One region of the Embleya sp. NPDC025285 genome, then DNA from elsewhere that is predicted to be linked to it. Evidence: riboswitches for the same ligand, from Rfam matches in the RefSeq annotation. Region 1 holds a riboswitch; each other region holds the start of a gene.
What was found. Region 1 has a riboswitch for cobalamin ahead of ACZ4FV_RS05270 (ABC transporter substrate-binding protein). Riboswitches for the same ligand answer to the same signal wherever they lie in the genome.
Positions count from the first base shown of each region.

Region 2: linked by a shared signal. The riboswitch ahead of metE (5-methyltetrahydropteroyltriglutamate--homocysteine S-methyltransferase) and the one ahead of ACZ4FV_RS05270 (ABC transporter substrate-binding protein) in region 1 are both predicted to bind cobalamin.
Region 3: linked by a shared signal. The riboswitch ahead of ACZ4FV_RS13010 (cob(I)yrinic acid a,c-diamide adenosyltransferase) and the one ahead of ACZ4FV_RS05270 (ABC transporter substrate-binding protein) in region 1 are both predicted to bind cobalamin.
Region 4: linked by a shared signal. The riboswitch ahead of ACZ4FV_RS13870 (ribonucleoside-diphosphate reductase subunit alpha) and the one ahead of ACZ4FV_RS05270 (ABC transporter substrate-binding protein) in region 1 are both predicted to bind cobalamin.

Region 1 is NZ_JBVHLU010000005.1:108,966-111,156, forward strand. It holds gene ACZ4FV_RS05265 (FecCD family ABC transporter permease) at 1-301, opposite strand, end outside; gene ACZ4FV_RS05270 (ABC transporter substrate-binding protein) at 298-1,314, opposite strand; cobalamin riboswitch at 1,437-1,675, opposite strand; gene ACZ4FV_RS05275 (DeoR/GlpR family DNA-binding transcription regulator) at 1,889-2,191, opposite strand, start outside.
Region 2 is NZ_JBVHLU010000004.1:80,144-82,334, reverse strand. It holds gene ACZ4FV_RS04180 (flagellar hook-length control protein FliK) at 1-364, shown strand, start outside; cobalamin riboswitch at 584-805, shown strand; gene metE (5-methyltetrahydropteroyltriglutamate--homocysteine S-methyltransferase) at 963-2,191, shown strand, end outside.
Region 3 is NZ_JBVHLU010000015.1:144,120-146,310, forward strand. It holds gene ACZ4FV_RS13005 (Ig-like domain-containing protein) at 1-158, opposite strand, end outside; cobalamin riboswitch at 813-937, shown strand; gene ACZ4FV_RS13010 (cob(I)yrinic acid a,c-diamide adenosyltransferase) at 996-1,589, shown strand; gene ACZ4FV_RS13015 ((2Fe-2S)-binding protein) at 1,565-2,191, shown strand, end outside.
Region 4 is NZ_JBVHLU010000017.1:42,182-44,372, reverse strand. It holds gene ACZ4FV_RS13870 (ribonucleoside-diphosphate reductase subunit alpha) at 1-778, opposite strand, end outside; cobalamin riboswitch at 855-1,106, opposite strand; gene mug (G/U mismatch-specific DNA glycosylase) at 1,980-2,191, opposite strand, start outside.

The sequences.
Region 1 (2,191 bases):
GCAACCGGGTGTCGGCGATGATCAGGTCGTGTGCGCGGCTCCACGACGGCCGCACCCACGCGTCTCCGCCGACGCGATGCGCGAGGATGCGCCACGTCTCCGACCAGGGCACCGACACCGACCCCACCAGCAGCCCCGCCGCGGCCGCCGCGAACAGCGCGACGAGGAGGCCGCCGACCACCAGCGGAAGGCGGACCCGGCCGCCCGGGACGACCGCCGCACGGCCGACCGGTGGTGTCGGCGGGCCCTCGCCGCGCAGGACCGCGACCCGTACCGCCACCGGGTCCCGATCGACCGTCACGGCCGGTCGGGGTGCAGTTGCCTGGCGAGTTCCTCGACCGCGTCCACCGAGCGCGGCCCGGGCTGCGCTACGGACAGCGAGATCACCGGGAAGGCGTTCGCGCGCAGCGCCGGTACGTCGGCGAGTACCGGAGTGGCCTTGAGGGTGGCGATCTTGGCGTCGACCGGCGGCGTCACGTAGTCGTAGATCAGCACCACGTCCGGCTTGCGTTCGGCCACCTGCTCCCAGGAGACCTTGGTCCAGCGCTCGTTCAGGTCGGCGAACACGTTGGTGCCACCGGCACGGGTGATGATCTCGTTGAGCATCGAGTTGCCGCCGGTGGTCTGCGCGGCGTCGGCGCCCGAGTTGTACACGAACACCTTGACCGGCGCGGCGCCGGCGAGCCGCGCGGTGACCGCGTCGAGCCGCTGCCGGAACGCGGCGGCGGAGCGCTCGGCGCGCTCGGGCACGCCGAAGATGCCGCCGATGGAGCGGAGTTCGCCGTAGAGCTGATCGAAGGTGACCGGCGCCTTGGCGCAGCCCTCGGGGTTGAGGTGGGTCTTGATGTTCAACTCGCCGAGCCGCGCCCGGGTGTGGCCGGACGACTCGGAGAAGCCGTCCGGGTAGCCCGAGTAGACGAAGTCGGGGGTGGCTTCGAGGAGTTTCTCCAGCGAGGGTTGCGCGTCGGCGAGCACCGGGATCCGCGCGTACGGCTCCTTGTACTTGTCGCCGATGGTCCGGCCCTTGAGGTAGGCGGTGCCCACCATCCGGTCGGCCAGGCCCAGTTCGAGCATCAGCTCGGTCGCGTTGGAGGTCAGCGTCGCGGCGCGCTGCGGCGGCCGGTCGTAGCTCGTGGTCACACCGCAGTTGTCGGTGTCCGCGTACGGCTTGTAGGCGGCGGGTGCGGGAGCGGCGGCCTTGTCGTCCCGCACGGCGCCGCCGCACGCGGTCGCGAACAGCGCGAGGGCGGCCACCGCCGCGGCCCACGAATATCGGTGTGCCGCCGGCATCCGCCCGGGTATCTGCGTACGCATCGTCGAAGCTCTCCCTTGCGAGTCCTCGTCGGGGGAACTCGGGAGGGAGTACGGCGGCGGACACCGCACGGCGCCGTCGTCCGACGGACCCGCCCGCGAGGTCCCGGAAGTCCGCGTGCGTGAGGCGTACGCGGGCGACGGCAGGTCTTCGGACTCGTGGGCGGGTCCCGGGAGCCACGGGTGTGGCCGGGATGCCTACCGGTCGTCGCTTCCCGGGACCCGTTCGACCGGGGCCCAGTGCGTGATGACGACTTTCGTTCCCACTTACCGCTGCGGGGCAGTTCCGGATTCGCACCGGATTCCCTCTTGCGACACCCGGAATCGGTCGAAGCCGGGTGAACCGTTCGCAAGGGCAGCCTAACCAGGGCGCCTCGACCGTCGAGCGAGGGGGCCGGGACGGGCGCGCCGAGGGTCGCGGCGGCCGAGTGAGGGGCCACGGCGGGAGGACCGGCTCGGGTCCGGGCAGGGTCCCGCGCTCGGGTACGTGCCCACCCTTACCCGCTTCGCGCCGTGCCCGCCTACTCCGCGCGCTCCGGTACATGCCCACCCCGCACCCGCTGCGCGCAGCGGCCGCCTACTCCGCGACCAGGATCTCCAGCCCCACGTCGCGCAGCGCGTCGAGCGCCTCCGCATCGGCCGCGCCGCTCGTGATCAGCAGGTCGATGTCCGCCAGCGGGCACACCTCGGCGAGTTCGACCCGGCCCAGCTTCGAGCCGTCCGCGACCACGACCCGGCGACCCGCGGCTCGCAACATCGCGCGTTTGGCCTCGGCCTCGGGCAGGTTCACATTGGTGATGCCCCCGGTGGGATGCACGCCGTTGCAACCGATGAAGACCGTGTCGGCGTGGATCCGCTCCAGAATGTGGTCGCCGAGCGG
Region 2 (2,191 bases), on a different contig from region 1:
CGTCGACTTCCAGGAACTCGGCGGCGCCACGCTCACCCGCTGCGCGCCCGGCGACCAAGCCACCGGTCTGGCCGCGCTCAAGAACGCCGGCTTCCAGATCCAGGGCACGAACCGGTGGGGCGAGGCGTTCATCTGCCGGATCGAGGGCAAGCCCGGCACGGACACCGAGCCCTGCGTCAACACCCCTCCGGCGTCGGCGTATTGGTCGTACTGGCACGCGCCGAACAACGGCACCTGGACCTACAGCTCGTGGGGCGCGACCAACCGAAAGCCCCCGCTGGGCAGCTTCGAGGGCTGGTCCTTCTCCAAGGACAAGACGTCCACCACCAATCCGCCCCCGCGCGTGGCCCCCACGCGCCCGTAGGGCCGACCCGGCGTCGGATCCGAAGCGAGGTCGTCCTCGGCTCCGCGACCGCGTTCGTTCCGCCGGTCATCGCCGACGCGCGTGATTCGGTCGGAACGAACGCCGGGAACGGACCGCGCACGCCTGCCCGATCGGCGCCGGCGGCGGCATCCGCCTCGCGCGTACGTCGTTTCACCGTCCACCGGGTGGACTCGCCTGCCGGACGCGCCCATCGCCGGCTAAGCTGACGGACGCAGTCGGTTCGCCCTGCCCGCCAGGCAGGCGCGTCGTAAGAGGGAACCCGGTGTGAATCCGGGACTGCCCCGCAGCGGTGAGTGGGAACGACCGCCGTCAACAGCACTGGGCCCCAGGACGGGCCCGGGAAGCGACGGCCAGTAGGAGTCCGCCCTTTCGGTGGACGCGCCCACGAGTCCGAAGACCTGCCACTGCCCGTGTGCCGACGAGGCACACGGTGATCTCGGTGACCTCGTGGGCGGGTCGGCGGACAACCCCGGTGGCACACGTGCGCGACAGCGCCGAAACGCCCCGGCGGCTTGCCATCCCTTCGCGCCCTCGATCCGTCCCGGGATTCCGGAGACAACTCGCGAAGGAGAGTTCCGTGACCACCAAGTCCGCAGCCGCGGCAACCCGCGCCACCGTGTACGGCTACCCCCGACAGGGCCCGCGCCGGGAGTTGAAGAAGGCCATCGAGGGCTACTGGGCCGGTCGGGTCACCGCCGACGGGCTTCGCGAGACCGCGGCCGAACTGCGCCGCGCCAACCGCGATCGGCTCGCCGATGCCGGTGTACACGAGGTGCCCACCGGCGACTTCTCGCTCTACGACCACGTCCTGGACACCACCGTGATGGTCGGCGCGATCCCGCCCCGCCACCGTGCGGCCGTCGAAGCCGACGCCCTGGACGGCTACTTCGCGATGGCGCGCGGCACCCAGGAGGTGGCGCCGCTGGAGATGACCAAGTGGTTCGACACGAACTACCACTACCTGGTCCCCGAACTCGGCCCCGACACCGTGTTCTCCGCGAACTCCGCCAAGCAGGTCGCCGAGTTCGAGGAGGCCATCGCACAGGGCCTGACCGCCCGCCCCGTACTGGTCGGCCCGATCACCTACCTCCTGCTCGCCAAGCCCGCGCCCGGCGTCGCGGCCGACTTCCAGCCGCTGACCCTGTTGGATCGACTGCTGCCGGTGTACGCCGAGGTGCTCGCCGACCTGCGCGCGGCCGGCGCCGAGTGGGTGCAACTGGACGAACCCGCGCTGGTCCAGGACCGCAGCTTCGCCGAACTCAACGCCATCGCACGCGCCTACCGCGACCTCGGCGCGCTCACTGACCGGCCCAGGCTGCTGGTCGCCTCGTACTTCGACCGCCTCGGCGAGGCGTTGCCGATCCTGGCCAAGGCGCCGATCGAGGGGCTCGCCCTCGACTTCACCGGAGCCGCGTTCGCCAACCTGGACGCCCTGGCCGCCGTCGGCGGACTGCCCGGCAAGCGCCTGGTCGCCGGCGTCGTCGACGGGCGCAACGTGTGGATCAACGACCTCGGCAGGTCGCTGGCCACCCTGGGTACCCTGCTGGGCCTGGCCGAGCGCGTCGACGTGTCCGCGTCCTGCTCCCTGTTGCACGTGCCCCTGGACGCCGGCGACGAGCGCGACATCGACCCGCAGATCTCCCGATGGCTCGCCTTCGCCCGGCAAAAGACCGAGGAGATCGTCACGTTGGCCCGCGGCCTGGGCCAGGGCACGGACACCATCGCGACCCATCTCGCCGCCAATCGGGCCGACCTGGCCGCGCGCAAGACCTCCGCCCTGACCCGCGACCCCGCCGTACGTGCCCG
Region 3 (2,191 bases), on a different contig from region 1:
TGTTCGGGATTGGTGTACGACAGCACGACCAGCCCTTCGCCGGAGTCGCCGGCCAGGACCGGGACGTCCACCGACTGCCCGGCGCGAGTGCCCACCCGATCGGCGACGGCACGCGGGACGGGTGGCAGGTTCGGCTCGGGCTGGTCCCTGGACCGCACCCGGTCGCCGGACCCGACGGGGCGCCCGGCGCCGGCGCTCAACAGCGATGCGGATGGGGTGGGGCCTGCCGTCCCCGCGCCGAGGGGTCCGGCGGGCGGGGCGGTATGTCCCGACCCGGCGTCGAAGTCCGCAGCGGAAGGAGTCGGTCGCGCCGAGCCGGCATCGAAGAGCGGTACGGAGGAGGCGAGATGCATCCCCTCGGGGCCGAACCACCCCGCACAGGCGGCTGGATGCCCCGACCCGGCTCCGAACAGCGACACACAACACGCCAGGAGCACGCCCGCTCGACGTACCCGACCTACCCGACCCACCCGACATGCCCGACCCACCCGACGCGTCGGACCGGCTGGTTCAGGTGTTCCGGACACCGTGGACACGCATACCTCCGGCACTGATTTCCCGGCACGGCCGGATCGCGGATCGACTCACCGGCACCCTCCGGCGCCCGTCGGCACCCTTCGGCGCCGATACCGCCGGGCCGACGCCGGCCGAGGGAGCCGCTCTCGGAATCCGATCCTGGGCTTTACCCGCGCCGGTCCGGGGCTCGGCGCGCGGACCGGCGGCAAGCTTCACCCGCACGCGTGGTCCGGATCCGACGGTGGACCGGGCCCGTCGCGCGTGTCATGGTGGGAGGCGCAAGGCGACGGCGGTACGAGGAAGCCGGTGTGAATCCGGCGCGGTCCCGCCACTGTGATCGGGGAGCGACTCCCGAACCGGCCACGGCCCCGAGACGGGTCGGAAGGCCGGGAGGAGCGATGATCCGAGAGCCAGGAGACTCACGTCGTCGCCACCTCACCAACCGGGGCGGATTTCCCCGAGAGAGGCCGGTGCCGACCATGTCCTTGGTTTTGAGCCGGATCTACACCCGTACCGGCGATGCCGGCACGACCGCGCTGGGCGACAACTCCCGTACGCGCAAGACCGATCCGAGGTTGGCGGCGTACGCCGACACGGACGAGACCAACGCGGCGATCGGGGTCGTGCTCGCGCTCGGCGACCCGCAACCGCAGACGCGCGCGGTACTGGCGCAACTGCAGCACGACCTGTTCGACGTCGGCGCCGACCTGTGCGCGCCGATCGCCGAGGGGGACACCCGGCTGCGGATCACCGAGGCGGACGTGGCCCGGCTGGAGGAGCACTGCGACGCGTTCAACGCGGAACTGGCCGCGCTGCGTTCCTTCGTACTGCCCGGCGGCAGCCCGGCCGCGGCCCTGCTGCACGTGGCCCGCACCTCGGCCCGACGTGCCGAGCGCTCGACCTGGGCGCTGATCGAGGCGGACGAGCGGGCGACGGCAGGCGGTGCCGCGACCGTCAACCCGCTCACCGCGCGCTACCTCAACCGGTTGTCCGACCTGCTGTTCGTCCTCGCCCGGCGGGCCAACGCCGACGGTGCGGGTGATGTGTTGTGGCGTCCGGGCGACAGCCGCTGACCGGCGGGCGGTCGCGGTCCCACGGCGGCGGGCCGCTGCGCCGGCTCGCCGACGTGGGGCCCTACTTCGAGCTGCGGACCGGACCGATCACCGACGGCGCGGGCTTTCGGCCGTTGGCCGAGCTGTACGACCCGGCCGCGCCCGCCGCGTGGGCGGCCCGGGTGGAGCACGTACGGGCCCGGCTGCGGACCGAGGAACCGCGTGTCGCCGCGTCGATCCTGTATCTGGGCGTGGCCTCGCGGCTGTGGTCGGTGGCACTGGGTGCGGCGGTGCTCGGCCGGGTGGTGCCCGACCTGGATCCGGCCCGGACGTACTGGCGCTTCCCGGACGCCGGGCCGGTCGAGTTGTGGGCGCCCGATCCGGAGCCGGCGCCGGTGCCGGACGATCGCTCGGGGATCGAGCAGCTGCACGACGCGGTGCTGGTCGGGCATCTGGTGCCGCTCGCCGGGGCGACCCGAGCGGTGGTGCCGGTCGCCGAGCGGCTGCTGTGGGGCAACGCCGCGTCGGCCCTGGTCGGCGCGGCCCGCGTGTTGCACCGGCACCTGGCTCCGACCGAGCCGGAACTCGTGGCGACCACACGCGTGTTCGCCGACGGCCTGTTG
Region 4 (2,191 bases), on a different contig from region 1:
CGATGCCGTTGGAGTGCCCGTTGGTGCCGCGGATCAGCGAGCCGCGCGAACGCACCCGCGACCACGCCACGCCGATGCCGCCGGCGAACTTCGACAGTCGGGCGATCCGCCCGTACATGTCGTAGATCGACTCCAGCTCGTCCTTGGGCGAGTCGAGCAGGTAGCACGAGGACATCTGGGTGTGCACGGTGCCGGAGTTGAACAGCGTCGGCGAGCTGGGCAGGTAGGCGAGCGAGGACATCAGCCGGTAGAAGCCGATCGCCTCGCCGGGCTCCTGGGCCAGGCCGCACGCCACGCGCAGCAGGAAGTGCTGCGGGGTCTCGACCACCTTGCGCGAGACCGGGTGGCGCAACAGGTAGCGGTCGTACACGGTGCGCAGGCCGAAGTACTCGAACCGCCGGTCGCCGTCGACGTCCACGGCGGCGTCCAACTCGGCGGCGTGCTCGGCGACGAACGCCGCGGTCTCCGCGCCGATGACGCCCTCGCGCCGGCCGAGCGCGATGCCCGCGCTGAACGAGGTGACCCCCGCGTCGAGGGCCTCGTCCGCGATCCGGCCGGCGAGCAGGCGCGCGGCGAGCCGCGAGTAGGCGGGCTCCTCCGCGATCAGCTCGGCGGCGGTACGCACCGCCAGGTCCGCGGCCGCTCCCTTGTCCGCGCCCTCGTTGAGACCCGCGACGACCCGGCGGACGACCCGATCCGGATCGACCTCCGGCAGATCGCGCGCCTGGGTGCGCACCAGGGTAGCCAGTTGGTCCTCGGGGCTTTCGTCGATCCGCATCCGGGTCGCGCCCACGCTGTCCACAACGGTCACGTGCTCTCTCCTCGCGAGCTCGTACGTACAGTGACCCCGCGCCCGAAGGCGCGGACAGCCGGCAGGTATTCGGACTCGCGGGCATGCCGGGGCGCCACCGGGCACGATGTGCTCGGCGGGCCGCGGAGTTCCCCGTGGTCGTCGCGCGCCGAACCCCTCCGGGCGTTCGGCGCCGCAGGACGACATTCGTTCCCGCTTACCGCTGCGGGGGCAGTCCCGGCTTCACACCGGGTTCCCTCTTGCGTCGCCTTTCCGTTTGAACCGGAACGGCGAACCAGCTGCGTCGCAGAGCATATATGTAGTGGCGGGGTGGTCGTCGCACCCCCAGGTGTTGTGTCGTGTCGCGATTCCCGACGTACCACGATTTCGGCCGGGACGGGCCCACTCCCGGCGGCGATGCCGTCCACACCGGGTGTCGCGGCGCCTCCCGAGCCGAGCGGAATCGTCTCCTCCCGGCGTACGCCCGGCATGACGGTACTCGCGCGCGGGCCGCCGAATGGCTGCACGACACGCCGGCGTTGTGCGCGGCGCGCGTCGCCGAGCCCCTGTCGAACGTGGTGTCCGGGCGTCGAGGGAAAGACCTTCGCGGGGCGGCCGAGCGGGCGAGGGCGAGGCATTGGGAGCGTACGGTCGGCCGCGGGGCGTGCCTGGCATGTACGGCGTCCGACGGGCGGGTCGGCGAGGCGGGAGCCGGGCGTGTCGGCGGGTGCCTCCGGCGGCCGGTGTGGGCTGCCTCGGAGGTGGCCTCGGCGGCGTCCTCAGGGGCGGCCGGTGCGGGGGCCGGCCCCGGATGGGCGCGCGTGTCGCGCCGGGCGGTCGGGGCATCGGTCCACCGGCCGGGGTACCTCCCGGCCCGAGTCGCGCCACTCCGCGACCAACGCCTCGTACACGGGTGTCTCGAACGCCTCGGTGGGCCACGGCCCGAACGGGGCCCGCAGGATCTCCATGCCGACCCAACCGCGCGAGGGAACGCGAAGTAACCACCAACCGGGTGATCCCACTCGGTCGATGGACGAATCGACTCGGATACAGGCGCGCGGACCGGCCCGGGCGCACCGACCGCGCCCTGGGGCGGTCGCGCCCCTTCGGGTCGTCCTCGGGCCGCATTCAGGCAGCCTTCGACCGCCTTCGATGGGTTTCGGCGGGTTTCCGGCCGGGTGCCTTCCGGTCAGGTGGTTTCGGTCCGGGTGCTTTCGGTCCCGGCGGTTTCGGTGCGTGGCGTTTCCGGTCGGGTGCTTTCGATCTGGGCCGCCGCCGTGCGCAGTTCGGCGAACGCCTCGCCGAGCGCCGCCGCCGTCCAGTGCGCGTTCAGGCCGCTCGGGTTCGGCAGCACCCAGATCCGGGTGTCGCCGATGGTCTCGGCCTGTCGACCGACCACCG